Regions from separate parts of the Sinorhizobium sp. RAC02 genome, predicted to be linked through region 2. Evidence: predicted binding sites of a transcription regulator. Region 2 holds the regulator's gene; each other region holds the start of a gene.
The links. Region 2 encodes PhoB, which activates phosphate uptake and scavenging genes when phosphate is short. Its sites were predicted from a motif close to TGTCATNNANCTGTCAT; they were not measured.
Positions count from the first base shown of each region.

Region 1: the regulator PhoB is predicted to act here: its motif matches at 1,630-1,646, upstream of phnF (phosphonate metabolism transcriptional regulator PhnF).
Region 3: the regulator PhoB is predicted to act here: its motif matches at 2,725-2,741, upstream of BSY16_RS04665 (DUF47 domain-containing protein).

Region 1 covers NZ_CP016452.1:1,412,707-1,422,371, reverse strand. Annotated here, with positions in the region: gene BSY16_RS27605 (carbon-phosphorus lyase complex subunit) at 1-459, opposite strand, end outside; gene phnH (phosphonate C-P lyase system protein PhnH) at 463-1,083, opposite strand; gene phnG (phosphonate C-P lyase system protein PhnG) at 1,083-1,496, opposite strand; gene phnF (phosphonate metabolism transcriptional regulator PhnF) at 1,655-2,407, shown strand; gene BSY16_RS27585 (class I SAM-dependent methyltransferase) at 2,385-3,161, opposite strand; gene BSY16_RS27580 (pseudoazurin) at 3,161-3,613, opposite strand; gene BSY16_RS27575 (ABC transporter ATP-binding protein) at 3,610-4,413, opposite strand; gene BSY16_RS27570 (FecCD family ABC transporter permease) at 4,410-5,435, opposite strand; gene BSY16_RS27565 (ABC transporter substrate-binding protein) at 5,435-6,442, opposite strand; cobalamin riboswitch at 6,662-6,893, opposite strand; gene BSY16_RS27560 (MurR/RpiR family transcriptional regulator) at 6,928-7,782, opposite strand; gene BSY16_RS27555 (polyamine ABC transporter substrate-binding protein) at 7,833-8,810, opposite strand; gene BSY16_RS27550 (ABC transporter ATP-binding protein) at 9,067-9,665, shown strand, end outside.
Region 2 covers NZ_CP016450.1:2,793,497-2,803,161, forward strand. Annotated here, with positions in the region: gene apaG (Co2+/Mg2+ efflux facilitator ApaG/CorD) at 1-274, shown strand, start outside; gene BSY16_RS13425 (Hsp33 family molecular chaperone) at 291-1,283, opposite strand; gene argF (ornithine carbamoyltransferase) at 1,480-2,391, opposite strand; gene BSY16_RS13435 (aspartate aminotransferase family protein) at 2,419-3,609, opposite strand; gene BSY16_RS13440 (GcrA family cell cycle regulator) at 4,035-4,571, shown strand; gene phoB (phosphate regulon transcriptional regulator PhoB) at 4,705-5,388, opposite strand; gene phoU (phosphate signaling complex protein PhoU) at 5,403-6,131, opposite strand; gene pstB (phosphate ABC transporter ATP-binding protein PstB) at 6,182-6,997, opposite strand; gene pstA (phosphate ABC transporter permease PstA) at 7,012-8,340, opposite strand; gene pstC (phosphate ABC transporter permease subunit PstC) at 8,337-9,665, opposite strand, start outside.
Region 3 covers NZ_CP016450.1:994,718-1,004,382, reverse strand. Annotated here, with positions in the region: gene ilvA (threonine ammonia-lyase) at 1-321, opposite strand, end outside; gene BSY16_RS04675 (TrkH family potassium uptake protein) at 529-1,983, shown strand; gene BSY16_RS04670 (hypothetical protein) at 2,064-2,642, shown strand; gene BSY16_RS04665 (DUF47 domain-containing protein) at 2,766-3,410, shown strand; gene BSY16_RS04660 (inorganic phosphate transporter) at 3,410-4,417, shown strand; gene BSY16_RS04655 (hypothetical protein) at 4,534-4,839, shown strand; tRNA gene BSY16_RS04650 (tRNA-Leu) at 4,899-4,983, shown strand; gene BSY16_RS04645 (hypothetical protein) at 5,320-5,937, shown strand; gene wrbA (NAD(P)H:quinone oxidoreductase type IV) at 6,231-6,830, opposite strand; gene BSY16_RS04635 (competence/damage-inducible protein A) at 7,001-7,756, shown strand; gene BSY16_RS04630 (universal stress protein) at 7,918-8,760, shown strand; gene BSY16_RS04625 (GNAT family N-acetyltransferase) at 8,788-9,393, opposite strand; gene gpt (xanthine phosphoribosyltransferase) at 9,576-9,665, shown strand, end outside.

The DNA of each region.
Region 1 (9,665 bases), on a different replicon from region 2:
CATGACCGGCTCGCCGGGCTCTTCCCGCTCCAGGCCCGCTTCGACAGCCTCGTCACCCAGAAGCGACGGGTCGAGAAGGCGGTGGGTATAGTCGAAGGTGGGGCCGAGAAGCTGGCCGCCCGGCAGGTCCTTGTAGGTCGCCGAGACGCGGCGCTCGATCAGCATGGCGCCCGTCTCGACCGGCTTGGAATAGCCGAAGCGCGGCAATGTCGTGCGATAGGCACGCAGGATGAAGATCGCCTCGATCATGTCGCCGCGCGACTGCCGGATGGCGAGCGCAGCCAGCGCACGATCGTAAAGCGAGGCTTCCGCCATCACGCGGTCGACGGCGAGGCCAAGCTGGGCGACGATCTGCTCGATGCCGATTGCCGGCAGCGAGCGGTCACCGCGGCGGCGGTCGGCGAGAAGGCGATGGGCGTTGGAGATGGCGGCTTCGCCACCCTTGACGGCAACGTACATGGTTCAGGCCTCCCCTGCGGCGGATTTGACGCGAAGAACGGTGGTGCGCGGCAGGCAGAGGATGCCGTCACCGGCAACGAGGATCAGGTCCACGCCACGCGGAAAACCCTGCCGGTTTTCCGACCAGAAATGCGGGAACATGTCCGGCAGGCCGAGCGGCGCGATCTCTTCTTCCGTGCGGATGCCCGGGCCGGTCAACACCAGCGGCCGACCACCCTCGAAGGCCTCGATCTCGACGACGAGCGTCGTCGAACGATCCGGATATTCCTGCGTGCCCTGGGCGAACAGGCAGAGATTGGGCAGCATCGCGCCCTTTTCCACGAAGGCGAAACGGGCGTCCTGCCGCTCTTCCGTCACGGTCGCGCCGGCATTGAAGGCGAGCCAGCCGGGCAGTGCCGACTTGGCAAGCACCGGCGTCAGCCAGACCGACGTGTCGTGATCGCAGAGCGTGAGTGCCACGGCACCAGCGGTAGCGTTGAGCGGTGCGGGCGGCGTCACGGCCGCGGCAACGCGGCCGATCGTGCCGGGACGGGCCATGCAATCCATCAGCGTGCGGAAGACGGCCTGCGCCTCGAACACCGGCTTCTGAAAACCACCGGCAAAGGCGAGCGTATCGAGTGACATCAGTCCTCTCCCCGAACCATGGTGAAGAAATCGACGCGGGTGGCCGCCGTCTGGCGGGCCTTTTCGGCGTCCTCTTTGGCAACGCGGGCAGCAATGGCGTCGAGCAGCGTCTCGACCTCGGCCTTGCGGGCCGGCTGCTGGAACAACGCGTCGAAGGTCGCCGCAAGGCGCGCCTTTGCGCCATCGGTGCCAAGCGCCTGGCCGTGACCGACCGTGCCGTCGTCGAGGCGGATGCTGGCGCGGCTCACCGTCGCCTCACCGAGGTTGAACGGCGCACCGCCGCCACCGATACGGCCACGTACCATGACGAGGCCGGTTTCCGGTCCGCGCACCGGCTGGACGACCGGCTTTTCGCCGAGCGCATCCCAGGCTGCCTGCAACTCTGTCCGGCTTGCCTTCGCAAGCAGGCCCATCGCCCTCTGCCGCTCGCCGCCCGCGCTCTTGGCGGCGGCCTCGGCAGATTTCTGTAGTGATGCCATTGTCATTTCTCCAAATGTCTATTAATCTAGACAACCGAACATCTAAGTCTTGTCTTAACGGGGGCGCGTGACAAGGGTATGACAGGCACAAAATGGTAGAGCGGCAATCGGGCGTCGCCCTCTGGCGGCAGATCGCGGACCGCATGCGGCTGGCGATCAACAACGGGGATTTCGACGAAACTAACATGATGCCGCCGGAAGTGGTGCTGGCGAGCCGCTTCGGCGTGAACCGGCACACGGTGCGCAGTGCGCTTGCAGCACTGGCGGAAGAAGGCATCGTTCGACCGATCCAGGGTATCGGCACGCGCATCGAGCGGCGCGACCGCCTGCGCTTCCCGATCTCGCGGCGCACCCGCTTTTCGCAGGGACTCGGCAATCAGACACGCGATATCGAAGGTAGATTGCTGGAGGCGATCACGGAGGTCGCACCCGCTGTCGTCGCGGAAGCGTTGGGATTGCCGGCAGGCACGCTGTGCGTGCGAATGGAAACCGTCAACAGCGCCGACAAACGGCCGATCTCGCGCGGGACGCATTATTTCCCGGCCGACCGCTTCGCCGAGATTGGCGGGATCTACGAGCGGACACGCTCCGTCACCGCTGCCTTCCGCGAACTCGGTGTGCCGGATTACGTGCGTCGTTCAACGGAAATATCCGCCATCCATGCGGAGGGCGACGACATGCGGCACCTGAAACTCTCGCCTGGCGCGATCATCCTGGTGGCGACGGCCGTCAATACGGACCTCGACGGCACGCCGATCCAGTTCTCCCGCACGCGCTTTGCCGCCGACCGGGTCAAGCTCACGGTGGAGCCGGAGCCCGATGCTACTTCCGGCAGCAAAGGATGAAGCGGCGGTAGAGCAGCGTGCGCAGCCTGTTGCGCAGGTTAGCCGTACGGCGTTGTGCCGCCGCAATCGGCGCGTGGGAGCCGATCGTCATATCCCGAAAACCGACCGCTTCGAGCAGTGGCAAAACGCGTTCGACGCGCAGGCCGTCACCAAACGGCAGACGCTCCATGATGCTGGAGTGCCGGTCGCTCATCGCGCCGTCATAGAACGGATCGACACCAGCGAACCTGTCGATGATGGCAATGGCGCGGCTCGCCAGACGGCCGACGCGGGTAGGCGCTGCCCAGTCGCCATCGAAGAACAGCAACATGCCGCCGGGTTTCAGCATGCGGTACCATTCGGCAAAGGCCTGTTCCGGCGTGGTCAAAGTCCAGACAAGATGGCGGCAGACGATCGCGTCATAGCTCTCGTCCGGCTCCATCGGGTTTTCCGCATCGGCAAGCAGGAAGCGAAGGTTTTTCGCGCCGGCATGTTTTTCCCGCGCAACCGCCAGCATCGCCTCGGAAAAATCGAGCGCCGTCACCTCATGGCCGAGCGAGAGCAGCAGGCGCGTCACCTCGCCAGTGCCGCAGGCAAGCTCCAGCACGCGACGCGGCTCCGGGCCGAGCCGTTCACGGATTGCCGCAGCCCAGGCGTCGAATTCCGGCCCTTGCGGAATGCGGTGGCCGAACGCGAAGTCGAAGGTCTCCGAGCGGCGAGACCAGTAGTCCCGGATGTCTTCCTTGAGATTGCTGTTGGAAAGCGCGCCGTGCATCACTTCCCCTCGCCCGCATCCACGCGGGCAAAAAGGTCGTCGAAGCGCGGCCGGGCGCGGGCCGGTACCTCGACCGTGCGGATCGCATCGGTCAACTCCGCCTCGCCGACCTTCACGAGCATGACCATGCCCATGCCGAAATGCGGCGAGCACTTGATGCCGTAAAAGCCCGGCTGGTCGAAGGTGACCTCGATCTCCTCATTGATCTTGCCCTTGAAGCCGGCATAGCCCTCCGGAACCATGCCGTCGATGCTCGCGGCATTGTGGCTCTTGTGGGTGGCGATGAACTTGATGCTGTCGCCCGGCTTGATCGCCAGGAAATCCGGCTCGAACACCATCGAGCCCTTTTCGCCACGGTTGCGCATCTCGACCTTGAACGTCTCGGCAGCGGCCGGAAGGGAATGGAAAAGAACGGCCATCACGGCCGCGGCGAGAAGGAGCCGGATTTTCATCTTGCCTCTGCAACGAGCTTGAGTTTGGCCGGTCGCGGATTGGGCCGGCGGTAACGGATGAAGCAGCCACCAGCGCTGTCGCGCTCGATATCGACGGTGACGCGGAACACGTCGTGCAGACGCTGCGGCTCCAGCACCTTGGCGGGGGCGCCGAGGGCCACGATGCGTCCTGCCTGCATCACGGCGATGCGGTCACAGAACATGGCGGCATGGTTGAGGTCGTGAAGCGCTGCGACCACGGTCAGGTCCTGTTCACGCACGAGCTGGAGCAGGCCGATCTGGTGGCCGATGTCGAGATGGTTGGTCGGCTCGTCGAGCAGAAGGATCGGCGATTGCTGGGCAAGCGCGCGGGCAATATGCAGCCGCTGGCGCTCGCCGCCGGACAGCGTGTGCCAGAGACGGTTGGCGAAATGCGCCATGTCCACCTCCTCCAGCGCCCGGTCGACGACGGCATCATCCGCCTTCGACCAGGGTGTTAGCGCGCCCAGATGGGGCGTGCGGCCGAGTTCGACGGCCTGGCGCGCCGTGATGCGTTCCGTCGTTTCCGCTTGCTGCTCGACGAAGGCAATGCGCCGCGCGATCGCCTGCCGCCCGTGCGCCAAAAGCAGTTTGCCGTCCAGCGTCACCTCGCCCCGCTGCGGTTTGCGGATGCCGGCGATGAGCGCCATCAAACTGGTCTTGCCCGACCCGTTCGGGCCGATGATTCCGAGGAATTCGCCGGGGCGCACGTCGAGTGAGACATCCGACAGGATTTTTGTGCCACCCGCCGACCAGGAAAGTCCGTTTGCAACCAGTGTCATAGCGCCGATCTCCTCTGACTTAAGATGAGCGCAAAGGCTGGTGCGCCGAACAACGCCGTGATGACGCCGATAGGCAGCACCTGGCCGGGGATGATGACGCGCGACAGCACGTCGGCGGCGATCATGAAAATGGCGCCGATCAGCGCCGAGGCCGGCAGCAGCAAGCCGTGGCGCACGCCGACGACCATGCGGGCGGCATGGGGAATGACGAGACCGACGAAGCCGATCGAGCCGACGATCGAGACCATGACGGCCGTCATCAACGCGGAAATGGCAATCAGCACGACGTAAACACGGCGCACCGGAATGCCGAGGGAGGCGGCCGATTCGGTTCCGAAGGTGAAGGCGTCCAGCGCGCGGGCATGCCACAGGCAGACGAGCAGGCCGGCAAGCGCGACCGGCAGCGCCAGCCAGACATCCGGCCAGCGCACGCCGGAAAGATTGCCAAGCAGCCAGAACATGATGCCGCGCGCCTGCTCGGCATTGGCCGCTTTGGTGACGATGAAGGAGGTGAGCGCGTTGAAGAGCTGTGAGCCAGCGACGCCTGCCAGAATGATCGCGCTGGTGCCGCGCCCGGCGCGCACGGCCAGAACGCTGACCAGAGCGAAGGCGACAAGCGCGCCGATGAAAGCGCCGATCGGCAGCGTCAGCATGCCGGCACCGATGCCGAGGATCGCGACGGCGACGGCGCCGGTCGAGGCACCAGCCGAAATGCCGAGAATATAAGGATCGGCAAGCGCATTGCGCAGCAGCGATTGCAGGATCACGCCGGAAAGCGCCAATGCCGAGCCGCAGCAGGCGGCGACCACGGCGCGGCTCAGTCGGTAGTTCCAGATGATGCCCTCGTCGATCGGCTCCAGCGCATAACCCGCCTGCCAAAGACGGTTCGCCACGGTCTTCCCCACGACATCGAGCGGGATTGCCGTCTCGCCAACCGCCGCGCCCACACCGAGTGCGGCAAGCAGGAGCACGAGCGCCGCGAAAGCGGCGCCCGTCCGGAGCAAGAGGGGGCGATCTGCCATCACTTGGCGAGGCCAGCCTTTTCGACCGCGTCGGCGAGCACTTCGATGCCCTCGATGGTGCGGATCGTCGGGTTCATCGCCTGGGCGTCCATGTCGACCACATAGCCGTTCTTGACCGCCGGCATCAGGCTGGCGACCGGATCTTCCTTCAAGAACTTGTGCTTGACGGCAACGTCATCGGCCGGGAAGCGGCGGCGTTCCATCTTGCCGGCGACGATGATGGTCGGATCGGCCTTGGCAACGGTTTCCCAGCCAACCGTCGGCCATTCCTCGTCGCTCTCGATAACGTTCTTGATGCCAAGCGCAGACAGGATGTAGCCCGGCGCGCCGTTGCGGCCGGCGACATAGGGGTCGATGTCGAGTTCGGCGCTGGAGAACCAGAAGACGGCGGACAGCTTGCCATCGGCAGAGGCGATCTTCTTGCGGGCCGCGGCCTCGCGGGCCTTGAGCTCGGCGATCACCTTCTCACCCTGATCCTGTACATTGAAAATCTGCGACAGTTCGCTGATTTCCTTGTAGATAAGGTCCATGGTGAAGACCGTCTTGCGCACACCGTCGCCGCCGCCGGTATTGTCCTTGCCGATGCAATCGGCCGGCGAGGTGTAGACGGGGATCTTCAATTCCTCGAACTGTTCCGGCGTCGCGACGATGCCTTCCGGGCCGACATGCCACTGGAACTGCGCCGTCACGAGGTCCGGCTTCTTGGCGACGACGCTCTCGAAGCTCGGATCATTGTCGGCAAGGCGCTCGACCTTGGCATTGGCCTCCTCGTAACCGGTCAGAACCGGGCCGATCCAGACCGCGGTGCCGACCATGCGGTCGCCGACGCCGAGCAGGTAGAGGATTTCGGTCGAGCTCTGGCCGAGCGAGACCGCACGCTCCGGCGCCTTCTCGAAGGTGACCGGGCGGCCGCAATTCTCGAACGTCAGCGGATACTGGGTTTCGGCGGCGTGGACCGCACCCGAGGAGAGAACAAAAGCTGCCGTGCCGGCAACGAACGAAAGCAGAGGGGCGGCACGTGAGGCCGCGGCAAAGATGGTCATGGGTTTCTCCCGGATGAAGGACTGCGCAAAAGGCGCGGAGGGACACGACGGCAGGCAGAAGCCTAGCCGACGCACCAACAGGAGCGGATCGATTGCGGTCGGGAGAAAACGAGTAGATATCTGCCAGGGGTGGCAGCGAAAATCGTCATGGCGTCTCCGTTCCGGGCATCCCCGCCCGTGACTTGGATTGTTGCTATGACGGCAGGTCTCCTGGCTCACGGATATCTGCTGCCTGTCTGCCTTCCCGCGGAAAACCGCAGTGGCATGACGCATAAACGCGTCCGAGGACAGGCGGCAATCCGCCTACAGTTGCGGGGGCAGCCACGGAATGGGTCCCTGTTGGGTCGTCCGCACCGTGTTCCCTATTAATCCCCTGGGAGTCATCCGTCAGGGAACCGTCGGCCCATCCTTAGTCCGCGCCACTCGGCAGCGTCAAGGCGCGATAGCCGTCAGGTCTCGAAATCCCCGAAGACATCCTGCAGGCGGGTCAGCGTATCGACGCGTTCACTCACCGCCTCGCCCATCACGACGATGATGTTGCTGAGCATGAGGTCCATGACGGCCGTCATGGTGGCGGCACCATCCCACAGCGGCCCGTGCGAGCCGGGTACGACGAGGCAGATATCGGAGACCTCCGGCCCCCAGGGGCAGAATTCATCGGTGAGCAGCACGACCTTGACGCCGGCGCGCCGCGCTTCCAGCGCCAGCGGCCGCGCCTTGGCGGCGAAGCGACGCACGTCGTGCAGGAAGAGCAGCCGCCCCTCGACGGAACCGTCGAGCACTTCGGCATAGGTGCCGTTGACGCCATCGACGAACTGGACGCGCGAGCGGGTATAAGAAAGCTGGCTGGCAAAATACTGGGCGATGCCGCGCACATTCTGGTAGGCCGCGACATAGACCTCGCTGGCACCGATGAGCGCGTCGATCGTCTGCTGCCATTCCGGCGCGGTGGTGATTTCGTAGATCTGCCCAAGATTGTCGATCTGCTGCTGGATGAGGCCGGCGAGCAGCTTGCCCTCCTTGCGGTCCTGTTCCAGCCGGTCGACCTGGCCCTTGACCTGCCAGGCCGGGTTGGAACTGCCATGCCGCAGTTCGCCCTTCAACTCATCAAGGCCATCAAAACCCATGCGGCGCAGATAGCGGCCGACGGTCATCGGCGAAAGTTCGAGGCGCTGGGCGATGGAACGCGCCGTCTCGAAAGGCAGATCGGCGATATTGCGCTCGATATAGTTGGCGATCAGCTTGTCGGACTTGGACCGCCGGAGGTCATCGGACTGTACGAGCTTCACAATGCGTTTCGACACGTCGCCCCTCCTCGAAGCCCGCCCATCCGGAGACAGGCGGGCCAGCGCTGTCACTGCGCGGTCTTCACCTTCGTCCAGACCCGGTCCAGCTGGCGCAGCGCGGGACCGAGATCCTCGAAGATCTGGAGACGCGCCATCGTTTCCGCTGGCGGATTGATCTCCTTGCTATTCTTGATCTTTTCCGGGGTCAATTGCCGCGCCGGAACGTTGGCCGTGCCGTTGGTCTGTTGCGAGACATTCAGCGCAACGATCTCCGGACGCGTATAGAACTGCAGGAATTTGATGGCATTTTCCTTGTTCGGCGCGCTCTTCAGCACGCAGGCATCCTCCTGGTACATGGTCGCGCCCTCTTCCGGGATCACGTAGCCGAGGTCCTTCTCGTTACCGAAGACATCGACCATGGCACCGACGAAGAAATGGCCGGCCGCCACGTCGCCAGACTGCACCATCGGCCGCGTGTCATAGGTAAAGGCCGCGACGTCCGGTTTCATGGCGATGATCGTGTCCGCCGCCTGCTGCAATTCGGCCGGGTCGGTGGAGTTGATCTTGTGGCCGTTCAGCATGAGGCCGACCGCGAGCACTTCGCGCATGTCGTCGAGCAGCGTGAACTTCAGTCCCTTGGCCTTGACCGTCTCGATCAAATCCTTCCAGCCGGTGATGTCCTTGCCGAGGATCGTGCGGTTGTAGAAGATGCCGACCGAGCCCCAGGCATAGGGCAGGCAATATTCGCCCTTCGGGTCGCTTTTCGCGCGCAGGAAGGCGGGATCGATGTTCTTGAAGCCTTCATAGGTGTTGATGTCGGTCTTCTCGAGCAGGTCGAGCTTGGCCATGATGTCTTGCATGTGCACGGACGGGAAGACGACGTCATAGCCCGTGGCGCCGCCCTGGATTTTCGCCAGCATTTCCTCGTTGGAGGAATAGGTCGAGAGGTTGACCTTGATCTGGGTCTCCTCCTCGAACTTCTTCAGAACCTCCGGATTGATGTATTCGCCCCAGTTGTAGACGTTGAGTTCGGCGGCACCTGCCATGCCCGCACTTGCCACGAGGGCGGCAAGCGAGAAGGCGGTATTGCGCGCCAATGCGCGAACACCGGATGCGCCGGCACGATCAAATTTTGTCATCGATAGTCTCCTCTGATGGTTTGGCCCGTCGAGGCCCCGGCGCTTTCCTTTGCGCCGTCTGTTCCCGTCCCGGCTTCTGTCGGCCGTTGACTTGGATGCGTAAATGGTATCCAGATATCCAAATCGCACAAGCGTTATTTTTATAACATAATGGGGAACGACGATGCGAGATTCCATAGTCCGCCTGGAGAAGGCGGCGAAGGCCTTTGCCACGCCCGAAGGCCAGACCGTCACGGCGCTGGACGCGATCGACCTCGATGTCGCGCGCAACGAATTCCTGACGCTGCTCGGACCATCCGGCTGCGGTAAGACCACGCTGCTCCAGGCGATCAGCGGCTTCGTCGAGCTTGATGCCGGCCGTATCCTGATCGACGGCGAAGACATCACCGACCGGCCGCCGTATCGTCGGCCGGTCAATACGGTCTTCCAGAACTACGCGCTGTTCCCGCACATGACGGTCGGCGAAAACACCGCCTATGCGCTGGAAGTGGCCGGTGTGGCGAAGGCAGAACGTACCAAACGCGTCGCCGACGCCCTGCGCATGGTCGGCCTCGAGGGCATGGAGGGCCGCAAGCCGCGCCAGCTTTCCGGCGGCCAGCAGCAGCGCGTGGCGCTCGCCCGCGCCATCATTGCCCGCCCGAAACTGCTGCTGCTCGACGAGCCGCTATCCGCGCTGGACAAGAACCTGCGGCAGGCCATGCAGATCGAGTTGAAGACGCTTCAGCACGAACTCGGCATCTCCTTCATCTTCGTCACGCATGA
Region 2 (9,665 bases):
TTCCGACGTCGCCGTGCGGCTGATGACACGCTACTGGCACATCACCGACCAGAACGGCCAGGTCGACGAGGTCAACGGTCCCGGCGTCATCGGTGAACAACCGACGCTGCGCCCCGGCGATACCTACGAGTACTCTTCAGGCTGCCCGCTCGAAACACCGTCCGGCATCATGTTCGGCCGCTACCGCATGGAGGCGGAGAACGGCGAAGCCTTCGACGTCGCCATTCCTGCCTTCTCGCTGGATACACCAGGACAACCGCGCACCCTCAACTGAGGATGCGCTTGGGGGCCTATTGCGGCAGGACTTCCGTCGCGTCGAAGCGGTAGGTCGTCGAGCAGAACTCGCAAGTGACCGAGATATCGCCCTTGTCGTCCGCCGTGTGCGCGATATCGTCGGCGCTGAAGCCGACCAGCACGCCCTTCAGCTTCTCGCGCGAGCACGAGCAGCGGTCAAAGACCTGCTGCGGCTGGTAGACGCGTACGCCGCGCTCGTGGAACAGGCGGAACAGCAGCCGTTCGGTGCCGACAGTCGGGTCCGTCAGCTCATCGGCGTCGATCGTCTCGACCATCGCCTTGGCTTCGGCCCAGTTGTCGTCGTCATCGATCTTGTGGCCGACATCGTCGCCATCGCCGCCGGGCAAATCCGGCTGGCGCATGCGTTCCGGCGCCTGCGGCAGGAACTGTGCGACCATGCCGCCGGCCCGCCAGCGGTGGCGCACCTTGCCGGCCTCGTCACGATCGAAGAGCTCGGCAACGCCGAGGCGCACCCTGGTTGGAATCTGCTCCGACTGGCGGAAATAGACGCCGGCAATCTCCTCCAGCGTCTCGCCGTCGAGCGGAACGATGCCCTGGTAGCGCTGCGTGTGTGTGCCCTGATCGATCGTGAAGGCCAGAATGCCCTTGCCGAGCAACTCATGCGGCTCCGTCGTGCCGGCGGCGATGGCAGCATCAAGGGCTGCCTGATCGAAGCGGGCATAGGCGCGCACATTCTCCGGTGCGGAGAAATCGGCAACGAGCAGGTCGACCGGGCCGTCGCCCTTGGTCTGGACGATCAGCTTGCCTTCGAACTTCAGCGAGGTGCCGAGCAGCACGGTAAGCGTTATCGCCTCGGCGAGCAGCCGAGCGACGGGGGCAGGATAATTGTGCCGGCCCAGAATGGTATCGAGCATGGGACCCAGCTGCACGGCACGACCGCGCACGTCGAGCCCTTCCACCTGAAACGGCAGGATATGGTCGTCGCCGGAATAACCGAGCTCACCGAGTTTCAAGGCATTGTCAGCCATCATCATTCTGCTCCTTGCACACCGGGAAGCCACCGGGCCATGGGCCCGGCTGCTTGCGACCGGCATTCTACCGTGATTCAGCGCGCTATCACCCGGATCATTCCATACCGGACGGGCATGCGCCAGAGAGAGCGCCTTCCAGCGCCCTGTGATGGCCCCTAGATCGTATCGGCCGGCGTGTTTTTCAAGACGCGCGTCAGACGGCGCCGAGGCACCAGGCGAGGATCGACTTCTGCGCATGCAGGCGGTTTTCCGCCTCGTCGAAGACCACCGACTGCGGGCCGTCGATCACCTCGTCGGTGACCTCCTCGCCGCGATGCGCCGGCAGGCAATGCATGAAGAGCGCATCGTCGTTCGCCCGCGCCATCAGCTGCTTGTTGACCTGATAGGGCTGGAAGATGTTGTGGCCGCGGGCGCGGTGTTCCTGGTTCATCGAGACCCAGCAGTCGGTGACGACCAGATCGACGCCGTCGATGATCGCCTCGGGATCATGGCCGAGCAGGATATTGCCGCCATTGTCGCGCGCCCAATTCAGGATCTTGTCGTCCGGCTCGGAGCCCATCGGCACGGCCATCCTCATCGTGTAGCCGAAGCGGGCCGAGCCCTCGACGAAGGAATGCAGCACATTGTTGCCGTCGCCCGTCCAGGCAAAGGTCTTGCCCTTCGTCGAGCCGCGATGCTCCTCGAAGGTCATGATGTCGGCCATGATCTGGCAGGGATGCGTCAGGTCCGTCAGCGCGTTGATGACAGGCACGGTGGCATGTTCGGCAAGCTCCAGCAGACGGTTATGGTCCGTCGTGCGGATCATGATGGCATCGACGTAGCGCGACAGGACCTTGGCGGTGTCGCCGATCGTCTCGGCGCGGCCAAGCTGCATCTCGGTGCCGGACAGGAACAGCGTCTCGCCGCCGAGCTGGCGCATGCCGACATCGAAGGAGACGCGGGTTCGGGTGGACGGCTTCTCGAAGATCATCGCGAGCATCTTGCCGGCGAGCGGCTTTTCTTCCGTGCCGGCCTTGCGAGCGGCCTTGCGCGTGTGCGCATCGTCCATGATGACGCGGAGATCGCTTTCCGAAACGGCGGAAAGGTCGAGAAAATGCTTGGCCATGATGTGTCCTGTCTGTCTCGGTCCTGCTTATGCGGCTTTCGCCGCCGTCAGCTTTTCGGCTGCGCGCTCGATGCGGGCGAGCCCCTCGCGCGCCTCTTCCGCCGTGACGGTAAGCGGCGGCAGAAGCCGCAGCACGTTGTCGCCGGCGGGCACGCCGAGCAGCTTTTCCGCACGCACGGCCTTCAGAAGGTCGGCGACCGGAATCTTTGCCTTGATGCCGAGCATCAGGCCTTCGCCGCGGACATCCTCGATGATCTCCGGGAAACGGTCCTTGAGGGCCGCAAGGCCCTGGCGGAAGACGAGGGCGACGTCGCGGACATGATCAAGGAACCCGTCTTCCAGCACGACGTCGAGCACCGCATTGCCGACAGCCATGGCGAGCGGGTTGCCGCCATAGGTCGAGCCATGTGTGCCGGCGACCATGCCGGCAGCCGCTTCGTTCGTGGCAAGGCAGGCGCCAAGCGGGAAGCCGCCGCCGATGCCCTTGGCAACCGCCATGATATCCGGCGCAATACCGGACCATTCATAGGCGAAGAGGCGCCCGGTGCGGCCGACGCCGGACTGCACCTCGTCGAGGATGAGCAGCAGGCCGTACTCGTCGCAGAGCTGGCGAAGCTCCTGCATGAATTCCTTCGGAACGGGGCGGATGCCGCCCTCGCCCTGCACCGGCTCGATCAGGATGGCCGCCGTTTCCTCGGTGATCGAATCCTTGACGGCTGTGATGTCGCCGAAGGGGACCTTGAGGAAGCCCGGCGCCTTGGGGCCGAAACCTTCGATGTACTTTTCCTGTCCGCCGGCCGCGATGGTGGCGATCGTGCGGCCGTGGAAGGCGCCGTCGAAGGTGATGATGTGAAACTTGCCGGGGTGGCCCTTGGCGAAATGATAGCGCCGCGCCGTCTTGATCGCGCATTCCAGCGCTTCCGCCCCGGAATTGGTGAAAAACACCTTGTCGGCGAAGGTCGCCTCCGTCAGCCGGCGGCCAAGGCTTTCCTGGCCCGGAACCTCATAGAGGTTGGACAGGTGCCAGACCTTCTCGGCCTGATCCTTCAGCGCGGCGACGAGATGGGGATGCGCATGGCCCAGCGAATTGACGGCGACGCCAGCGGCGAAATCGAGATATCGCTCGCCATTTTCGGCGATCAGCCAGACGCCCTCCCCGCGCGTGAACCGGAGCGGTGCACGCATATAGGTTTCATAGAGCGGCGCGGCATCGGCCATGGCGCAGGTCCCCCGAAAAGAGATGCGGAAAGATTCGTTTACGGCTTGACTTTTCCAGGCTTTAGAAAAATCAAAAACCGCCTTTCGGCGGCATGCGGCACTATCAGCATTTCTCCCTGCAATGTCAATGAAATGCACGTCTAAAATGCCGCTGAACCTACCGCAACGTGAGGATTCACGATACGCGCGCAAGGTGTCGCTCTTGAGTCACACCAGGGCAGCAAGTTGGGGAAAACTCCGAAATCGATTCGCACCGATTCCCGCGACTCTTGTCACAGAGTCCCCCGAACTCTAGGTTAAAGACCAATTACTAGACTGCAAGCGGCGGAACTAGTCACCAAAAGAGTTAGGGCGTTCAAGTTCCGGACCCATCCGGAACGCGATGAGGGATTCCCGCATCGCGAGCGTCGAACGGAGACGAGAAGATGAACTGGACAGACGAGCGGGTCGAGAAACTCAAGAAGCTCTGGAGCGAAGGTCTGAGCGCGAGCCAGATCGCAGCGCAGCTCGGCGGCGTCAGCCGTAACGCCGTCATCGGCAAGGTGCACCGCCTGAACCTGCCGGGCCGCGCGAAAGCCGGCGGCACGCCGACCGCCGCCCGCCCGAAGCGTCCGGCCGTTGCAACGCCGCGGCCGTCGAACTTCGCGGCCCGTCCGGTCCCCGCTCGCGTGGCGGCGCGCCCGACCGGCGCGATCCTCGCCAAGGAAGACATCGACGCCGATTTCGACGCACAGACGGAGCAGCTTCCGGTTCCCGCCAACGGCAACAAAGTGGTTGTGCCGATGTCGCGGAAGCTGGAACTGACCGAGCTGACCGAGCGCACCTGCAAGTGGCCGATCGGCGACCCGCTGAACGACGACTTCCACTTCTGCGGCAACGAGTCCCCGGACAACTCACCCTACTGCACCTACCACCAGCGCCTCGCCTACCAGCCATCGGCTGAACGGCGCCGGATGCGCTAGCAGAAACGAAGAGCTGAATGCGATGAGGGCCCGGAAGGGCCCTTTTCTTTTGTGCTGGCGAGAGACGCGCAGCCCCAAAAACGCAAACAGGCCCCGAAGGGCCCATTTCCGTCCTTGGGAGGAAACGCTTGGCTCAGGTTTCCAGCGAGTAGCCAGCGCCGCGAACGGTGCGGATGACGTCCTGCATGTTGGCGAAGTTGAGCGCCTTGCGCAGGCGCCCGACATGCACGTCGACGGTGCGCTCGTCGACATAGATGTCATGGCCCCAGACGCCATCGAGAAGCTGCGAGCGCGAGAAGACGCGGCCTGGCGAGGTCATCAGGAACTCCAGGAGGCGGAACTCCGTCGGGCCGAGGCGGACCTCGCGGGTGCGACGGTGCACGCGATGCGTCTCGCGGTCGAGTTCGATATCGCCGCAGCGCAGCACCGTCGAGACGACCTCGGGTTTTGCACGGCGCAGCATGGCGCGAACGCGCGCGACGAGCTCCGGCGTCGAGAACGGCTTGACGACATAGTCGTCGGCGCCGGTCGCTAGCCCGCGCACGCGCTCGCTTTCCTCGCCGCGTGCCGTCAGCATGATGATCGGCAGGCGCTCGGTTTCCGGACGCTGGCGCAGCCGCCGGCACAGCTCGATGCCCGAAACGCCCGGCAGCATCCAGTCGAGGATGAGAAGGTCCGGCAGGCGCTCCTGCAGGCGCATCTCGGCCTCGTCACCGTTCAGGATCGTATCGACCTCAAAACCTTCGGCCTCGAGATTGTAGCGCAGGAGGACGCTGAGCGCCTCCTCGTCTTCGACGACGGCAATTCTGGGCACCATGGAGGTGAAACTCCTTACTCGGAGGCGTCGGTAACGTCGGCAGTGACCACCGACGTCGTGGTGTCGTCCTTCGGGCGTTCACCCTCGGGCTGCGAGCCGGTCGCCATGTAGTAGATGGTTTCCGCAATGTTGGTCGCGTGGTCGCCGATGCGCTCGATGTTCTTGGCGCAGAACAGGAGATGCGTGCAGGGCGTGATGTTGCGCGGATCTTCCATCATGTAGGTCAGGAGTTCGCGGAACAGCGACGTGTAGATCGCGTCGATCTCGTCGTCGCGCTCGCGGATGGCCTTGGCCTTCTCGATCGAGCGGGTCGCGTAGACGTCGAGGACTTCTTTCAGCTGCATCAGTGCGAGTTCCGCGAGATGCTCGAGACCGCGGGTGAGCTTGCGCGGCATGCCCGAGCTCTGCACCGCGATGACGCGCTTGGCGGTGTTCTTGCCAAGGTCACCGACGCGCTCCAGTTCGGCCGCGATGCGGATGGCGCCCATGATTTCGCGCAGGTCCGCCGCCATCGGCTGGCGCTTGGCGATCGTGACGATCGCCTTCTCGTTGATCTGGCGCTCGGCAGTGTCGAGGATGACGTCCTCGGAAATGACCTTCTGCGCCAGAGCGCCATCGGTCGCGACCAGGGCGCGGACGGCATCCGCAACCATCTGCTCGGCCGTGCCGCCCATCTCGGAGATGCGGCGGGAGAGGTACTTCAGTTCTTCGTCGTAAATCGAGACGATATGGGTCGATGACATGGTTCTGTCCTTAATGCGCTCGGGTTTTCAGGGCTTTGGCGACGATCGCGTCAGCCGAAGCGGCCCATGATGTAGTCCTGCGTGCGCTGGTCGTCCGGGTTGGTGAACATCTTGTCGGTGTCGTTCTCCTCGACGAGATTGCCGAGGTGGAACATGGCGGTGCGCTGCGAGACGCGGGCCGCCTGCTGCATCGAGTGCGTCACGATGACGATCGTGAAGTTGGCGCGCAGCTCGTGGATCAGTTCCTCGACCTTGGCGGTCGCGATCGGGTCGAGCGCCGAGCACGGCTCATCCATCAGGATGACTTCCGGGCTGACGGCGACGGCGCGCGCGATGCAGAGGCGCTGCTGCTGGCCGCCGGAGAGACCGGTGCCGCCTTCCTGCAGACGGTCCTTCACCTCGTTCCAGAGGCCGGCCTTCTGCAGGCTCTTTTCGACGATGGCATCCATGTCCGCCTTCGTCTTGGCGAGGCCGTGGATGCGCGGGCCGTAGGCGACGTTTTCATAGATCGACTTCGGGAAGGGGTTCGGCTTCTGGAACACCATGCCGACGCGGGCGCGCAGTTCCACGACGTCGATGCTCGGATCGTAGATGTCATCCGTATCGAGCGTGATCCGGCCGGTGACGCGGCAGCCTTCGATCGTGTCGTTCATGCGGTTCAGCGTGCGCAGGAACGTCGACTTGCCGCAGCCCGACGGGCCGATGAGCGCAGTCACGGTGTTTTCGCGGACGTTCAGGTTGACGTCGTAGAGGGCGCGCTTGTCGCTGTAGTAGACCGAAACGTCCTTGCCGATCATCTTGATGGAAATGTCGTTCATTTTCTTGTCCAGCGCTTTCTCGACTGCTGCTTCTGACATGATGTTCATCTGTCTATAACCTTCTACCAGCGCCGTTCAAAACGGCGGCGCAACAGGATTGCACCCACATTCATGAGGATGAGGAAGATGAGGAGGATGATGATCGCTCCCGACGTGCGCTCCACGAAGGCGCGTTCCGCCTCGTTCGCCCACATGTAGATCTGCACCGGAAGGGCCGTTGCGGGCTCAAGCGGCGTTGACGGAATGTCCGCGACGAAGGCGACCATGCCGATCAAGAGCAGCGGTGCGGTTTCGCCGAGCGCATGCGCCAGGCCGATGATCGTGCCCGTCAGGATGCCCGGCATGGCGAGCGGCAGGACGTGGTGGAACACGGTCTGCATCTTCGAGGCGCCGAGGCCGAGGGCCGCTGCACGGATCGACGGCGGCACGGCCTTGAGAGCGGCGCGGGTCGCGATGATGATGGTCGGCAGCGTCATCAGGGTCAGCACCAGGCCGCCGACGAGGGCTGCCGAGCGCGGGAAACCCGCGAAGTTGACGAAGACGGCGAGGCCGAGCAGACCGTAGACGATCGACGGCACCGCGGCGAGATTGTTGATGTTGACTTCGATGAGGTCGGTGAAGCGGTTCTTCGGGGCGAACTCCTCGAGATAGATCGAGGCGGCCACACCGATCGGCAGCGACAGCGCGAGCACGATCAGCATCATGAAGAGCGAGCCGACGGCCGCGACGCCGACGCCGGCGGCTTCCGGACGGCTCGATGCGCCGTTGATGAAGATACCGGTATTGAAATGCTTGGCGAGCGCGCCGGTTTCAGCAAGCTGGTTCATCCAGCCGAGCTGCTTGTCGGAGATCTTGCGGTTGCTCTCCGCGACGGAGAGATCGATCTGCCCCTTGAACGCTGAGTCGAGATCGCCGTGGGCGAGGAAGGTGACCGTCTGCGTGGTGCCGATGAGTGCCGGATTGGCCGTGATGAGGTCACGCAGCTGAACGCGGACGCTGTCCGAGATCATGCCGTTGACCGCCTTGAGGCCGGCGCGGTCGTCTTCGCTGACGCCGAGCACCTTGGCAAGTGCGTTGCGGGCAACGACCGGATAGTTGGCCGAGACCAGCTTCTGCGGATTGGTGGCGCGCTCATTGTTCTTGTCGATGATCTGTTCCGAGAATTCGACCGGAATGGTGATCATCGACTGCTGGAAGGCGGTATAGCCCTTGGAGACAACCGAAAACAGCAGGAGGAACAGGAACAGTAGGCCAAAGCTGATTGCGGCCATGCCGTAGAGACGGAAGCGCCGTTCGGCGGCGTAGCGGCCACGCAGACCGATATCGCGGCGTTGAGGCTTGGCGGCAGCACCTAGGGCGGCCATCGAGGGGCTCGTAGAGACCTGGCTCATTCGTACTGCTCCCGGTATTTGCGCACGATATAGAGGGCGTAGATGTTAAGGCAAAGCGTGATGACAAACAGCGTGATGCCAAGCGCGAAGGCCACCAGCGTCTGAGGCGAGGTGAACTCGAGGTCCCCCGTCAGCTGGTTGACGATCTTGACCGTCACCGTCGTCATCGGCTCGAACGGGTTGAGCTGCATGCGGGCGGCAACACCGGCGGCCAGCACCACGATCATGGTTTCGCCGACGGCGCGCGATGCGGTCATCAGGAGTGCGCCGACGATGCCGGGCAGTGCCGCCGGCAGGATGACGCGCTTGATGGTTTCCGAGCGGGTGGCACCGAGGCCGAGCGAGCCGTCACGTAGCGCCCGCGGCACGGCGGTGATGATGTCGTCCGACAGCGAGGAGACGTAGGGGATCAGCATGATACCCATAACGAAACCGGCGGTCAGAACGCTCTGTGCCTGGATGAAGTTCGAATAGTTGCCGGTGACGAGACCGTTCAGCTGGGCGGAGATGTCGCGCAGGAACGGGCCGACCGTCACCAGGGCAAAGAAGCCGTAGACGATCGTCGGAATGCCGGCGAGCACTTCAAGCAAGGGCTTGGCAACCGAACGGACCGTGCGCGAGGCGTATTCGGACATGTAGATCGCCGCGAAGAGGCCGACGGGCACGGCAACCAGCATAGCGACGAAGCCGATATAGAGCGTGCCAGCGAGCAGCGGGATCAGGCCGAACTGACCGGACGAGTCCGTCGCACCGGCGGCGGCAAAGCGCGGATCCCACGTCGTGCCGAAGAAGAATTCCCAGGCAGGCACCATGTTGAAGAAGTGGATGGCTTCCGTCGCCATGGAAGCAACGATGCCGATCGTCGTCAGAATGGCGATCGAGGAGGCCGCGATAAGGCCGACCAGCATCACCCCTTCGACGCGGTTGCGGGCGCGGAACCTTGGCGCGATCGACCGATAGGCAAAGAGGGAACCACCGACTGCCGCGAGGACGACAAGGATCGACAGCATCATGCTGCTCGTGCCCGTCATGCGGTTATAATCGTCCGCAGAGGTCAGCATGTAGGGCGCCGGATCGGCTGCCAGCGGTACACCCTTGCCGGCCAGAACGGTGCGCGCGGTGGCGCCATCCGCAAACACCCCAGCCCGCTCTTCGGGCGAGAGCAGCCGCAGGCCGCGGGCGATGGCGCCGATCATGTTGTAATTGAGGTTCTGCGTCGCCTGCGGTTCGGCCTTCACCTCATCAGGGAAGCCGGCGCGCACGGTAGAGCTGATATAGAACGGGCTCGCGATGATCCAGACGAGGAGCACGGCGATCGCCGGAAG
Region 3 (9,665 bases), 1.8 Mb from region 2:
GTTGATCTTCTGCTGCGGCGTCGTCACCGGCATGAAGACCACGCCCGGCACGCCGAAATGGCGGCAGACGAAGGCGAAGCCCTGAGCATGGTTGCCGGCGGACGCGCAGACGAAGCTGCGGGCGCCGTCCTCTTTCGCCAAAACCTTGCGGAAGAAATTGAACGCGCCCCTGATTTTGTAGGAACGCACCGGCGAGAGATCCTCGCGCTTCAGGTAAATATCCGCGCCATAGCGGGCGGAGAGATGTTCATTGAGCTGAAGGGGTGTTTCGGAAAAAAGCCCGCGCAATGCGTCACGGGCTGCGTCGACGTCCGGTTTCATGCCGTTCGATGCCATCCTTGAGTTTGTACAATGCAAAGGCTATTGCATATCGCAGCGACAGACACCACCCGTCCCGGCCGCGCGGCCTTTCGAGACTTGACTGAGCCTACAGTAACCGCACGTCATCCATGACGTGCAAAGGGCGCTGTAGAATTTTTGAATATACCGCATCAATGATGCGGTGGCCGGCACGCAGGACGATTTTCGTTGAACGCCACCATCTTCCGGTCCGCCATCAATATCGCCGCCATCAGCGGCATCTATCTCTCCGTGGCGATGCTCATCCCGGCGTTTATCGACGTGTATTACGGCCATCCCGATTCGGAAGTCTTCTTTCTTTCCGCCTTCATGACCGGCGGCCTGTCGCTCGCCACGGCCGCAGCGACCCGCGCCGGCCCACCGCCCTTCAACAAGCGCATGGGCTTCCTCGTCGTCAACATGCTCTGGCTGAGCGCGAGTTTCATCGGTGCGATGCCACTCTGGCTGTCCTCGATGAAATTGACGTTCGCGCAGGCATTTTTCGAATCGGTCTCGGCGATCAGCACGACGGGCTCGACCGTCATCGTCGGCCTCGACGACGCGCCGCCCGGCATCCTGATGTGGCGCTCGCTGCTGCACTGGCTCGGCGGCATCGGGATTCTCGCGCTCGGGCTGTTCATCATGCCGTATCTGCGCGTTGGCGGCATGTCCTTCTTCAAGCTCGAATCATCCGACACCGCCGACAAGCCCTTTGCCCGCATCGCTAGCTACACCCGCGCGTTCCTCGCCATCTACGTGGCGATCACACTGATCTGCGCCATCACCTATGCAGCCCTCGGCATGAGCCGCTTCGACGCGCTGAACCATGCCATGTCCACCGTTGCGACGGGCGGGCTCTCAACGCATGACGCCTCCTTCGGCTATTTCAAAAGCCTGCCGCTGCTCTGGGCCGCCACCTTCTTCATGACGCTCTCGAGCCTGCCCTTCTCGGTGCTGATCCTCATCGTCGTGCGCGGCCGCGTCGATGCGTGGCGTGATCCGCAGATCCGTGTGTTCCTCGGCTATCTCGTGCTTTTCTCCGTGGCAGCCAGCGTCTTCCAGCGCCTTGAAAACGGCGTCGATTTCCGCGATGCCCTGGCACATTCCTTCTTCACCGTCTCGTCGATCCTTTCGACGACCGGCTTTGCCAGCGACGACTATACGCAATGGGGCCATTTCATCGTGGCGCTCGCCTTCGTCGCAACCTTCATGGGCGGCTGTTCGGGATCAACCGCCGGCGGCCTCAAGGCCTACCGCCTGATCATCCTGTTCAACTTCATCCGCACCGGCCTCTACCGCCTCATCTATCCGGACGGCATTCATGCCGTGCGCTACGGGACGATGACCGTCGATATCGATCTCCAGCGCGGCGTCTTCCTGTTCTTCATCACCTATGTGGCGATTTCCGCCATCGGCGCCATCCTGCTCGGCCTGATGGGCTACGATGTGCTGACGGCGATTTCGGCATCCGCCACCTCGCTCTCCAATGTCGGCCCCGGCGTCACCCAGGCGATCGGTCCGGCCGGCTCATTCGCTGGCTTCCACGATGCAGCGCTCTATCTCCTCTCCTTCCTCATGCTACTTGGCCGTCTCGAAATCCTCACCGTTCTCGTGATCCTGACACCGCTGTTCTGGAAGAGCTGACTTAGCACTTGCCATCAGGCGTTCTTGACTGTTGCCACGCTAATTCGCATCCTGCCGCCATCCGGCTGGAGGAAGACTGAATGTTTGTGTCGAAGTCCCTGTTGCGTCTGAGCTTTATCGGCGCGCTTCTGCCCACGCTGGCCTTTGCCGGTCCGCTTCAGGACGCGGCAAAAAAGGCGGAGGAACAGGCCGCCGCCGGCGACACGGTCGGCGCGCACAACACGATCCGCGACGCTTACGGCGCCTTCGCCGCCACCCTGCCCTTTTCGATCGGCAAATCCGTCTTCGTCTCCGCTCCGCCGGAAGGCTACGGAATGTACACAGCGCGGCCGGAAGCGAGCTTCAAACCTGGCGAGGCGCTGATCTCCTATGTCGAGCCGGTCGGCCTCACCTGGCGATCCGCCGATGGCGGCCTGCTGGAATCGCACTTCACCGTCGATCTCGAGCTGCTTGACCCCAAGGGCACCAAGCTTGCCGAACAGAAAGCCTTCGGCTCGTTCGACTTCAAGGGCAGCGTGCGCAACCAGGAAGTCTTCGCCAAGCTGACGCTGAACCTCACCAGCCCGCCGCCCGGCGACTACGTGCTGCGCTACCGTTTCCGCGATGCGGCAAGCGGTGCCGTTGCTGTCAGCGAGCAGCCATTCAAGATCGTGCCGTGATCCGCTTTACGGCTTATCCACAGGGCGGCAGAGAATTGTGACAAGCCGGAATCCGCGCTTTCCAGCGCGTTGACGGTCAATTATGACAGCCGCATGACAACCCCAGCCATGTAAGGGGCATCCATGCTCTCGCTGTTTCGCAAACTTATGCCGCGTGAAGATCGCTTCTTCGATTATTTCGAACAGCATTCCCGCACCGTCGTCGGCGCTGCCGAAGCCCTCCAGCAGGTGCTTGCCGGCGGCCCCGACATGGAAAAACACTGCGACCGTATCATCGCGCTGGAAGACCAGGCCGACGACATCACCCGTGAAGTCCTGCTCGCCGTGCGCCGCAGCTTCATCACCCCCTTCGACCGCGGTGACATCAAGGACCTGATCCAGTCGATGGACGATGCCATCGACATGATGCACAAGACGGTAAAAACCATCCGCCTCTACGAGCAGACCAGTTTCGAGCCCGGCATGCAGGAAATGGGCGACGTCGTCGTCAAGGCCGCCCATCTCATCGCCGAGGCCATCCCACTGCTCGACAAGGTCGGCGTGCATGCCGGCCGCCTCAGCGCCATCGCCGAGGAAGTCACCCGCGTTGAGGGCCGCTCCGACGAGCTGCATGACCAGGGCCTGAAGAACCTTTTCAAGCAATACGGCAAGTCCGACCCGATGGCCTACATCATCGGCAGCGAGATCTACGGCGAACTGGAAAAGGTCGTCGACCGCTTCGAGGACGTGGCGAACGAGATCAGCGGTATCGTGATCGAGAACGTCTGATGGACGCCACCCTCGCCTTTCCGCTGCTGGTCGGCCTCGTCGGCATAGCGCTGCTCTTCGATTTCCTGAACGGCCTGCACGACGCGGCAAATTCCATCGCCACGATCGTCTCGACGCGCGTGCTGCGCCCGCAATATGCCGTCATGTGGGCGGCGTTCTTCAATTTCATCGCCTTCCTGTTCTTCGGCCTGCACGTCGCCGAAACCCTCGGCAAGGGCATCATCGATCCCGGCATTGTCAGCCCGCTCGTCATCTTCGCCGCCCTGATGGGCGCGATCATCTGGAACGTCGTCACCTGGATCTTCGGCATCCCGTCGAGCTCCTCGCACGCCCTCATCGGCGGTCTCGTTGGTGCTGGCCTTGCCAAGACCGGTTTCGATGCCGTCGTCTGGAGCGGCCTCATCAAGACGGCAAGCGCCATCTTCCTGTCGCCCGCCATCGGCTTCCTCCTGGCGCTGATCCTCGTCTTGATCGTCTCCTGGCTTTTCGTGCGCCAGACCCCGTTCGCCGTCGACCGCACGTTTCGCGTCATGCAGTTCATCTCCGCTTCGCTCTATTCGCTCGGCCACGGCGGCAACGACGCACAGAAGACGATGGGCATCATCGCCGTGCTGCTTTATTCGCAAGGTTATCTCGGCGGCGAATTCTACGTGCCCTTCTGGGTGGTCATCACCTGCCAGGCGGCAATGGCGCTCGGCACGCTGATGGGAGGCTGGCGCATCGTGCATACGATGGGCTCGAAGATCACCCGCCTCAACCCGATGCAGGGTTTTTGCGCGGAAACCGGCGGGGCCATCACCCTCTTCGCCGCCACCTGGCTCGGCATCCCCGTCTCGACGACGCACACGATCACCGGCGCCATCATCGGCGTGGGTGCCGCCCGTCGCGTTACGGCAGTGCGCTGGGGAATCGCCGGCAACATCGTCATCGCCTGGATCGTGACGCTGCCCTCGGCAGCAGCGATTTCGGCGCTGTTCTATCTGACGCTCAGCGTTTTCTCGGGCTGAGCGTATCGCCGCTCCGCGTTGGGGAGCGGTGCGGAAGAAGCGAACGATTGACGAACCGGTGCATTCGATTAAATGAAATCAGGCGTGCGTCTTTTTTGAACTGGCATTGGAAACCTATGAACGACAAAGTTTTTGACACTTTGACCGGAATGTACTTCACCGTCGACGATCCCGATGGAAGTTACGGCACCGGCCAGGTTGTCCGTCTCGCGGCCGAAGGGGTCTATTTCATACGCTTCGACGGCAACGAAGTGACGCTTCCGCTGGAGCTTGCATCGATCGGCGAGATGCTGGAGACCACCGACGAAGAGTTCAAGCTCTGGCGCTTCTTCGACACGATAGAAGAGCGGGACAAGTGGATCGAATGGCTTGACGCGCCCTCAAAGCCGCGGGTCATCTCGCTCGTGCGGCCGACAAAATAGGACCTGCCGACAAACGCCGTCTTGACGAGCCGGCCTGACTCCCTGAAAAGCAAAACCATGCGGGCGTGGCGAAACTGGTAGACGCAAGAGACTTAAAATCTCTCGGCCTTGGCTGTGCGGGTTCGATCCCCGCCGCCCGCACCATAGCCCGCGTCTCGCGGGGACCTGAATTCCCCGAAATCAGGATTTTTGACTAGGAAAAAAATCACACTCGCTAGCGGCTACTACCCGCAAGAGTTTCCCGTTTTAAGCGTCGCTTTCCCTTGCGCAAGCATGGAATCGCGGTATCGTTGCCATCGATCCACGGGAAGAGGTTCAAGGCCGTTCCAGGCCAATAGAATTTAGCTTGGAGGGGACATGGCTTGCGCAAACGGAATGGCTTGGTGTCCTGGGAGCGGTGGAGTTGGTCCGCATCGGTGCTTGAAGTGCCAGGCGGTGGTGAACAGCCGCACGCCCCCGCAACAGACCATAAAGCTGCCCATGGCATACGGCAACAGGCTTCATTACGGCGCAGGTGTCTGCCGAAACTGCAGGAACGTTCACGGGGTTGGCCAGCACCTCATCGAGAGCGGGGCCAGCAAAGCATACATAGAGATTTTCATCGCGAACCTGATGATAACCGCGAGTGCGGACTGGGCGACCAAAAACCGACGTTTCATGGTCGGCGTCCTGGTGCCGAAAGGACCATCGCATAAAGTTCTGATTGCATGCTCGAAAGATGGCAACAAAAACGGCTTCGAGGCTGCGGCAAGGCGCATGGGCAATACGATAATATGCCCTGACGTTCAGCGCCCGGTTGTGACCCGTGGTGGGAAAAGATTGTCGGAAGACATGGTAGCCAGTTGCAGGGATGGCAACGAGCCCCTTACCTGCGCAGCACCAAAGCTGATCGACTACGCCATTCGCCATGGATACCCAACCCCATTCGATATGACGGAAGTATTCATCGATCCTCGCAGTCACGCGGGGTTTTTCCAGCGCGATAGCAATACTGGCGTGCTCAGCCCGACGAAAGCCTTCTCCACGCACGGCGTGTCGATCGAATCATGCAAGACATGCGCGAATTTGGTTCCTACGATGATGTGCACTGCACCTTGATGTCGGCGGGACACGACACGCGGCCCAGTCCGCATGGCACCGCCATCGCAAAGGTGCTCTCCAGTGTGGAAGCATTTTAATTTGGATACTCAGAAAACCTCGGCGAATTGCGCATCTCGCACCATCCACCAGCCTTCCATCCCTCTTGGGGGTCTTAGTCCGCTTTTCTGGATTCTTGCAGGCCAGCGTAGGCGTCGGCTCCGCCCGCCACCTCTTCAGACCTGCGAACAACAAAAAGGGTGCGGCCCCTGACGGTGGCCGCACCCTCTTTTCAGTGACGTTTCAGGAGAACGTCAGGCCGAAAGCTTTCCGGCGATCTTGGCAACATGCGCGCCCTGGAAGCGGGCCGCTTCCAACTCGATTTCGGAAGGCTGGCGCGAGCCGTCGCCGTCGGTGATGGTGGAGGCGCCGTAGGGCGAACCGCCCTTGACGGCTTCGACACCCATCTGGCCCTGGAAGGCATAAGGCAGGCCGGCAACGACGAGGCCGTGATGGAGCAGCGTCGGGATGAAGCCGAGGATGGTCGATTCCTGCCCGCCATGCTGAGTGGCGGAGGACGTGAAGACCGAACCGACCTTGCCGACCAGCTTGCCGCCGGCCCACAGGCCGCCCGTCTGGTCCCAGAAATTGCGCATCTGCGAGGCGACCGTGCCGAAGCGCGTGCCGGCGCCGACGATGATCGCGTCGTAATCGGCAAGTTCGTTCACGGCAGCGATCTCGGCCTTCTGGTCGAGCTTGAAGTGCGAGGACTTTGCGACCTCTTCCGGCACCAGTTCCGGCACCCGCTTCACCGTTACCTCGGCACCGGCCGACTTCGCGCCTTCCGCCACGGCATAGGCCATGGCTTCGATGTGGCCATAGGCCGAGTAGTAAAGAACCAGAACTTTTGCCATCGTCGTCTCCTGAGTGTCGAAGGGACCTTTCCGCTTGATCGCGGCGTCGGCTTGGATGTAGCACTTTGAAGTGACGGCGACATGAGCCGCCCGGTCGACAGACTGTTCACCCGCCATTGACAATGCCGTGCCTTCGGTCGGCATTTCTGTCCGAACTTCAGAGAGCGCCCATGAGTTCCCGTCCTATCGCCACTGCCGCCATGCTCGCCATCGGCGACGAACTTCTGTCCGGGCGCACCAAGGACAAGAATATCGGCCAGCTCGCCGATATGCTGTTTCTCGCCGGCATAGACCTCAAGGAAGTGCGCATCGTCGGCGATGACGAAGAGGCGATCGTCGAGGCGCTGAATGCCTTGCGCGCACGCTATACCTACGTCTTCACCTCCGGCGGCATCGGCCCGACGCATGACGACATCACGGCGGATGCGATCTCCAAGGCGTTCGGCGTTCCCTGTCTCTACGATCCGCTCGCCATGCAATTGCTTGGCGCCATGTACGAAAAGCGTGGCGTGGAATTCAACGAGGCCCGCAAGCGCATGGCCCGCATGCCCGAGGGCGCCGTGCATATCGAGAACGCCGTTTCCACCGCGCCGGGTTTCAACATCGGCAATGTCTATGTCATGGCGGGCGTTCCGCAGGTTTTCACCGCAATGCTGGGCACCGTGGTTCCGGCCCTTGAAGGGGGCGTGCCGATGCTGTCGCGCTCCGTCGCCTCGCCCTTCGGTGAAGGCGATATCGGCAGCGCGCTGGCCGCAATCCAGAAGAACCACCCCGAGACCAGCATCGGCTCCTATCCGCGTTTTTCCGAAAACCGGTTCTCGACGGAGATCGTCATCCGCAGCCGCGAGGAAGCCCCGGCGGAAGCAGCCGAGCGCGATGTCATGGCGATGATCGCCGAAATTGCCGCAGCCAAGGCCGCCTCTTGATCCGGATCAAGGTTTTGGCGGCCCGCCGGGCTCATAGTCGCGGCAGCTGCACATTCCGTTGATCTTTCCGATTTGCAGAATGGTGCAGCAGAGCCATATTCTACAATGTGCTTTGCGCGCCGCCGTGACGCGCAGCACTGTGATGAGGACAGGAGGCCGAAATGACCTACAAGACCATCGTGGCAGTGTTGAGCGCCACTGAGGACGCCGGCAAGGTGACGGACCATGCGCTCGTGCTTGCCCGCAAGACGGGCGGCCATGTCATCGGCATTCACGCGGAATCGCCGGTCGTCGTCACGCTCATCGCGCCCATGGAATATCCCGACCCGAATGCCGTGATGGATCTGCAGGAGCGCGCCCAGCGCCAGTCGCGTGACGTTGAGCAGGCCTTCAAGACCCGCTGCGAGCGCGACGATATCTCCTATGAATGGCGCCTCTTTACCGGCACCGCCGGCTATGCCTCGGCGGGCATCATCGACAGTGCTCGTGGCGCCGATCTCGTGCTTGCCGGCCAGTTCGACCCATATCTCGACGGCCCGGCGCGGGAAGATATTGAAGACCTGCTCTACGAGAGCGGCCGCCCGGTCTTTCTCGTCTCCAACGCGCCGGCAGGCCCGGAGCCGATCGAGCGCGTGCTGCTGGCCTGGAACGGCTCGCGGGAATCGGCGCGCGCCGCCTTCGATGCCCTGCCCTTCCTGACCGCGGCCAAGGAAGTCGAGATTTTCACCGTCGACCCACCGGAAAATGCCATGCAGTCGCGCGACTTCTGCGGCGCGGAGCTTGCGGCCACCCTCGCCCGCCACGGCATCAAGACGACTGTCACCTCCGGCTCCTCGGATGGTCACTCGGTAGCCGACGCGCTGAACCGCCGCGCGACCGAAATCGACGCCGGCCTTATCGTCATGGGCGCCTACAGCCATTCGCGGCTGCGCCAGCGCCTCTTCGGCGGTGTTACGAGCGCCATGATGCGCGGCGCCCGCGTGCCGGTGCTGATGTCGCGCTAAGATCGACGGTTGCTGGCACGCTTGCCGTCAACCGATGGCCTTGATCATCGTGGTGGCGGATTGAAAGCCGAAGACCGGTTTGAGGATGCCGAGTGACACGGTCGACGTGGCTTCAAACCCGCGGCGTGCATAGAGGGCGCGCGCCCGCGGGTTTTCGTCAATCACGTCCAGGCGAACCTGTTTCAGCCCGCTTCCAACGGCATGCTGCTCGACGGCATCCAGCAGTGCAGAGCCGACGCCAAGGCCGCGGGCCTCCGCGCGGACGAAAATACCATCCATCAGCAGCGTGCCGGGCGTACATTGCCGCTCCAGAAGGCCGATCAAGAAACCGCGGGCGATGCCGCTCAACCAGCCATAGACACGCGCCATTTCTCGCAAGCCGCCACCGACAAAGGCGCCTTGAGGGGTCTTGAAGCCGACAACGCCAAGGAATCGGTTGTCGCGCGAGACCGCGCTGATGGCATGGCTCGGATTCAACGCCTGCTCGATAAATGCGACAGCCCTGTCTTGCGGACCGAGCGGATAGCGCAACTTGCGGGAAAACGCCTCCCAGTAACCCGCCGCGGCGATAGCACGGTGTTCGGGCCGCAGCCCCGGCTCAACCTCATAGTCCCGATCATCGATCTTCGCCATTGCCGTCTCCTGTCTCATTGGCGAGACATATGGGAGTGGTATGGCGGCCAAACAATTCCAAGTGCCAGTTCCCGCCGGACTTCGCTGTGGATCGCCCGCCTTGCGGGATCGAGCGGCGATTTCTTTGGGACGCAAACTGCATTACAGAGAGGAATCTTTCTTCCGCCTATCAGGAGCCTGTCATGTCGCTGCCCGACAAAGCCTTCCCCGTATCCTGGGACCAGTTCCACCGCGACGCGCGCGCGCTTGCCTGGCGGCTAGCGGATGGCGGG